Regions from separate parts of the Bacillus sp. FSL K6-6540 genome, predicted to be linked through region 1. Evidence: riboswitches for the same ligand, from Rfam matches in the RefSeq annotation. Region 1 holds a riboswitch; the other holds the start of a gene.

The links. Region 1 has a riboswitch for cyclic di-AMP ahead of MHH82_RS00490 (C40 family peptidase). Riboswitches for the same ligand answer to the same signal wherever they lie in the genome.
Region 2: it holds a riboswitch for cyclic di-AMP, as region 1 does, so the genes downstream of both, ehuB (ectoine/hydroxyectoine ABC transporter substrate-binding protein EhuB) here and MHH82_RS00490 (C40 family peptidase) in region 1, are expected to answer to the same signal.

Annotation. Positions count from the first base shown of each region.
Region 1 covers NZ_JBBOXH010000001.1:101,086-104,291, reverse strand. Annotated here, with positions in the region: gene MHH82_RS00500 (M1 family metallopeptidase) at 1-379, shown strand, start outside; gene MHH82_RS00495 (hypothetical protein) at 391-1,218, shown strand; cyclic di-AMP (ydaO/yuaA leader) riboswitch at 1,565-1,700, shown strand; gene MHH82_RS00490 (C40 family peptidase) at 1,705-2,178, shown strand; gene MHH82_RS00485 (GNAT family N-acetyltransferase) at 2,684-3,184, shown strand.
Region 2 covers NZ_JBBOXH010000001.1:6,421,104-6,424,309, forward strand. Annotated here, with positions in the region: gene ehuC (ectoine/hydroxyectoine ABC transporter permease subunit EhuC) at 1-495, opposite strand, end outside; gene ehuB (ectoine/hydroxyectoine ABC transporter substrate-binding protein EhuB) at 497-1,351, opposite strand; cyclic di-AMP (ydaO/yuaA leader) riboswitch at 1,706-1,852, opposite strand; gene MHH82_RS28960 (SDR family NAD(P)-dependent oxidoreductase) at 2,221-2,964, opposite strand; gene MHH82_RS28965 (flavin reductase family protein) at 3,147-3,206, opposite strand, start outside.

The DNA.
Region 1 (3,206 bases):
TGGAAGCCAAATGGCCGACGTCGCCATCGATGTGATCAAAACCAAAAATAAAGGCACGTCAGACCATCCGCGGTATGAATCCACGGTCAAGATTACGAGCAAGGACGGAGATATAACCGATGTGCCTATCGTGTTCGCCTTTGAAGACGGCAAAACGGTGGAGCGAACCTGGAGCGGCAAGGACGGAAAAGTTACGTACACCCTGGAGTACAGCACCCCGCTCGCCTGGGCCATGGTTGATCCGAAATACTCCATCGTTCTGGAGAATAGACACATCAATAACTATATGAAGGCAGGAATGGATCCGAAGGTGGTCACACGCTGGAATCTCAGTATTACCAAGCTTGTGGAGACGTTGTTCGGCAGCCTGTCATGGTGAGGGGGGAGCACATGAAAAGTTATGCAGGCCAAGGGTGGATCAGTGTTAAAGACCAATTATACGTCTCCATTCTGCTGTTCTTGTACCGCATGCTGTGGGGATATTGCCTGTACCGGCTTGTAAAATCGGCAGTCGTCCCCCTACTGATGCGGTATCCGGATTCTGCCCCTAACGAGCTTAGTCGCCTGTTATTCTTCTACGAGGGCGAGATGAGTCTATCGTTAAGCGGCACGGTCCATACCTATGGTTGGCTTCTGGCCGCTCTGCTCCTGATCCGGATGGTATGTACCCCGCTCATTCGGGCAGGCATCTTCTATAACCTCCACCAGGAGGCTAAGGGCGAGCGCGGATTATTCTTCTTCACCGGCATGCAGAAGCTATGGAAGCCCGTTACGGTATTTTATCTGATCGAACTTGTTCTTACCTTTGTGCCCGGATACTGGATTCTGCCCAAAATCCTTCCGATCCTGCTGAACGGGATCCATGAGCCGGTTATGCTGCTTCATGCGCTGCCTCATGCAGCCGGCTGGTTTCTGTACGCCTATCTGATTCGCCTGTTATTGCTCTATATGCAATTCGGCCGTACGGACAATTCCGGCATGATCAGCTCCGTTCTTGCGCTCTTCCGCCGACTGGGCACGGCTGTGCTGTTATCCCTTACCGTTGGCGGATCGGCCTGCGTCATTCTTTTGCTCCTGAGCTCGGCATCGCTCTTCTGGGCGGGATTGATCGGCTTGATTATTCAGCAAGCCTCTTATTTTCTAAATGGACTCTTCCAAATTTGGGTAATTTCCGCCCAATATCATTTGTGGCGGGATTCTTCTTCGCAGCATGCCTAATCGTTACATTTCGTTACCATCATATGATAAACAAGCTCGTAAATATGCTGTAATCGGAAGCGACACATTTCTCTCTCGGACTTGATTTTACAAAGAATAGAAGCTCATTTTTCCTCAATATTACATTTTCCGATGGCCAAGTTACAAAAAAACCTGATCCCGCATGACGGGGACAGGTTTTTTTGTATAAAAATGAGCTTTCCTCATTTGCCAAATTGTTAATACTCTGCTAAAATAACGAATATGTTAGTAACAACTTTGTCATCTTTACTGTAACTTTTTGCTGGAACTATGTAATTTCGTTAAGCATGTTGGAACGTCAGACGTCTATGAATGGGTTCATCAACATTTTAAGGAGCCGAATTCCCATGATTGGGAAGCGGGGGATCCGTTTTGGGTGAATTGATCTCGCAAGAGAGGGATCATAGGGGACCTTCAACCGAACCCTTAAGCTAACCTCGCAGGCAATGGAAGGAGCTTTTTGTTTTGAAAAAGAAGTTAACGGCCATTTCTCTAGGCCTGGCCCTCGCACTCACATTAGGGACCGGAAGCGCTTTCGCCGATTCCAAATTAAATACTGCAATCAAACCAGCCATTGGTGTCTCTTATAAAACAGGTGGAACCACAACGAATGGTTTTGACTGCTCCGGATTCACCAGCTATATCTACAAGAAACTTGGTCTTAGCCTGCCGCGCACGTCTGGAGCTCAATACAAAGTCGGTACGGCCGTAGCCAAGAGCAAGCTGAAAGCTGGCGATCTCGTGTTCTTCAACACATCCGGCAGAGGTGTATCTCATGTGGGTATTTATGTTGGGGGCGGCAAATTCGCTCATTCCTCATCCTCGCGCGGTGTCATCATCAGTCCGCTGAGCCAGAGCTATTACGCCAATCGATACGTAGGTGCTAAGCGAGTCATGAGTCAGTCTACGTACAAGTCTGTAGCTGTGAACTACAATTAATTACTGGAACTTCATTGATTTATCCTTTACAAGAAGCCCTGGGTGTATGAGATTGTGCCGATCTCATCCAGCGGCTTTTTCTTTTGTCTGCTCTGTGTATACCTTTATAACGTTTGGGACAACGAAAAAGTTCCCACTTTTCGAGAAAAAAAGAAAATTATTATGCGAATTCACTTCGCCCCCTCATGTCGTTGCATCTTCTACCCTTTATATACCCTCCTCTCCCTTCATTAAACACCCTAATGGAAAAATATTGATTTTATTTTCTGAGGACTACTACGAGCAGCGGTACGTAGGTGCCGAGCGCATCATGAGCAATGATCAGTATGAAAAGTCGACCGGAGAATCCTCCTAAGCTTCGATGTCTTATCCTCGTCCTGCCCATACATATCCGTTTGCCCGTCAAAGGAGACCTACTTCTCTTGGACGGGCTTTTTGATGCGGCTAGAATGTTTGAGAAATGGGGTATAATTTAATTTGTAATTATGACAGGGGGACTTTGCCAATGGATGCAGCACCGATTTCATTTCATACGGTGGTCATGCGTGAAGAGCACGCGAAAGAAATATGCGCCTGGACCTATCCTCCTCCCTATAACATTTACGGTTTTCTTCCCTGGGAGCAGATGAAGGGGCTTGAGATCGAGTTTGGGGATCCCGACATCCGCCGGGAGCAGTACATTTCGATTTTGGATGAACGGAAGACGCTATGGGGATTTGCCCAACTGTTTCCGATGCATGAGGTTACGCGAATCGGGCTGGGCATGCGGCCTGATTGGTGCGGGCGGGGAATGGGTAAACGGTTTATGCAGACGATTGTCCGGGAAGCGAGGCGGAGGCGGCCTGCCGATGAGATCGACCTGGAGGTAATGACCTGGAATGAACGTGCGATCCGCGCGTACGAAAAGGCGGGCTTTCATATCACCGATACGTATGAGCGCCTTACGCCGACGGGAAACGCCCTTTTCCACTGCATGGTGTATGAGCCTCCGGCAAATGAGGAATAGTAATCTTTGTCTATATGAAAAG
Region 2 (3,206 bases), 6.3 Mb from region 1:
CATCGTGATGAAATAAACGAGCGAAGTGGATTTGATGAGTTCCACAAGTTGATTCCCGAACGGGGGAAGCATTCGCAGGGACGCTTGGGGTAGTATAACGTTCCACAGCCTCTGCCAAGGCTTCATATTAAGCGCCACGGCAGCCTCCCACTGTCCTTTCGGAACGGCCAGCACCGCGCTGCGAACAATCTCGGAGCCGTATGCGCCGAAGTTAAGTCCGATCGCGAGAATCGCCGCCAGCATTTTCGGAAGCTCGATGCCGATGAACGGAAGGGCAAAATACAACCAGAAGAGCTGCACCAGCAAGGAGGTTCCCCGAAAGATTTCGACGTACACGGCCGTCGCCGTGCGGACGATCCAGAGCTTCGACAGCCGGCACAATCCGGCTGCAAAGGACATCGCGATAGCCAGGATGGCTGAAAAGAACGCGACGATAATCGTGATCTCTGCTCCTTTGAGCAGCGTCGGAAGAAAATCGATCCAAGAATTCGGCATACTATTCCCCGCAGAGCGCAGCCGCTGTCATCTCACCCGGGAGCTCTTCTTCCGTGAACCCGAACTCTTGCAAAATTTCCAGCAGCTCGCCCGACTCCTTCATCTTTTCAAGCTCGGCATTATAAGCCTCCTGGAACTCGGTATCCGCTTGGCGGAAAGCCGTAGCCCCGTAACCGCGAACGCTTTCGCCGTCGATGACCGGCTGCTCGAAATCAGCCACGCGTTCGATGCTGTCGTCGCTGGCTGAATCCAGCATCGCCTGCAGGGACGGCCCCGTCATGGTAATCGCCTGCACCCGATCGGCCTGGAGGGCGCTAATCGCCGAAGCCTGGTCAGGGACCTGTACGATCCGGTCCGCAGGAATGCCCGACTTCTCCATGTAGCCGATTTCGACCGCACCGGTCATGACGGCCACCTTGGCCTGCTCATTCTTGGCAATGTCCTCATAGCTTCCAAGTTCCATCGGATTCCCTTGCTTTACCGCAAGGGCTTCCCCGATGCTGTACTCCGGGTTCGCGAACAGGACGGCAGAGCATCGGTCCGGATTAATGAACATGCCTGCCGTGATCAGATCAAACCGATCGGCCTGCAATCCGGCGACCAGCGAACCGAATTCCGTTAGCTCCCCTCTCATCTCCTTGATGCCAAGACGCTCCAGAATAACGCGGGCAATCTCAACCGCTTCGCCCGTGAGCTCCCCATTGGCTTCTTTGTAGGCATACGGCTTCTCGTTCGCAAACCCTACGGTGATATATCCCTGCTCAATGGCTCGATCCAGCGTACTTCCTTTGTCGCCGCAAGCCGCGAGCAATACCACCATCATCACGGACAACACCAGCACAACCACTTTCTTCAAAACCTTCCACAACCTTTCGTAATAGCTTTTCACTTTCTTAAAAAAACGGCATGACGAAATTATCCGTGTTAGCACATGTGTTAACTTGGATATATAGACGTTCAGATACCCGTGCATGGGACGAGGCTTCAGGGAAGATGATTCATCCGCTTCCTTGCACGCTTTGACCCAATGCCGTCTGATCGATTCAATTCGTTCCACATTTGCAGACGTTACCCCTCCTCTGTAATTGAATGCAAAAAGACCACCAAACAGGGGATCTAGACATAGCTCCGCCAGCAGGGGGTCAAAAAATAGAGAAAAGGCCCCTATAGAGAATAAAGGGCCTTTTGTATGAACATCCATTATGTATGCAAGACCCATCCACTGCTGACGAGGTTAGCTGACGGACTCGGGTAAGATGGTACCCTACACTCGTGAATTCCAAGTGACTCGCCCCTGGTGAAACTGGTTCCCCCGCTTTCCGGAATATGTATGCCGGAAACTAAGCGTGTGTTCATGATAAAGGGAAGCTCAGGAAAAGTCAAACCCCTTTAACCGCTTTTTCTGGAAATTCAGAAGTAAAAACACCGTTTTTGCAACGAGGATATCGAGCCTTTTGAACACCTTATTTAAGGCTGTCCATACACCGGATTGGTCATGGAATCCATGCTCCATTTTCCGCTATATAGCAGGCATTTGACGGGTCTTGCGGAAATCGTTCATGCCATATATGTTTTATGCCATGAATGAGCCCCGGATCAGGAAGTCTGCCCGTATGAAATACGGGACCGAAAAAAAATTTTTGAAACACTCCATAATAAGTCTGATAACAACGCCTGGAATGACTTGAAAAAAAGCCCCGATGCTTAGCATCAGGGCTTTTCTCATCATACCGCGGTATAGCCGCCATCCACCAGCAGGCTCGTGCCCGTAATGAAGGAGGCATCTTCACTGGCGAGGAACAACACGGCTTTGGCCACTTCTTCCGGCTGTCCCAAACGGCCCATCGGATGAAGGCCGACCAGGTGCTGCGTGATCGCTTCCGTTCTTCCCTTGATCAGCGGCGTATCGATATATCCCGGACACACGGCATTGATTCGGATTCCTTTGGAGGCATAGTCTGCGCTGAGCGACTGGGTTAACAGCTTGACGCCTCCCTTGGCCGAAGCATAGGCGGTTACCCCTGCTTTTCCGACATGGCTATGGATCGAGCCGCAGTTTACGATTGCCCCTCCGGTTCCTTGGGACAGCATTTGCTGAATAACATATTTATCGCACAGGAAGACCCCTGTCAGATTAATATCAATCGTTCTCTGCCAGTTATCCATCGTTAACTGATCGGCAGGAGCATCATGGGCAATGCCTGCGTTGGCAAACAATACATCGACACGGCCAAAATGCTGCACCGTCTGATTCACCATATTCGTGACTTCCTGCTCTTGGGTTACATCCGTTTTGACGAACAGCGCTTCAAAGCCGGCTCCTCTCAATTCGTCGGAAACCGCTTGGCCCTGGTCGGAATAATCCGCGATAACGACCTTGGCTCCCTCTTTTGCAAAAAGTCTGACTGCCGCTTCGCCAATCCCGCTGGCGCCCCCCGTCACGATGACAACCTTGGAATCAAATTTCATGCGTTGATCACTCCTATGTTGTAAATTCATCAACCGGCTATCCATTCATGTAGAATAGGCAAATACCGACCATGATATTCCAATACCCCGTTTCCTAATGAATGACCAGCAACCTATCGAAGAAAAAGAATGTTCGCTAAAAATAGTCGCAAAGCAATAACCCTATTCAAGCTCAAGCCCTGTCAGACCGGACGCTCAATCGTAAACATCTCTCCCAGGGTCGAATAGATATTTCCTGCCAT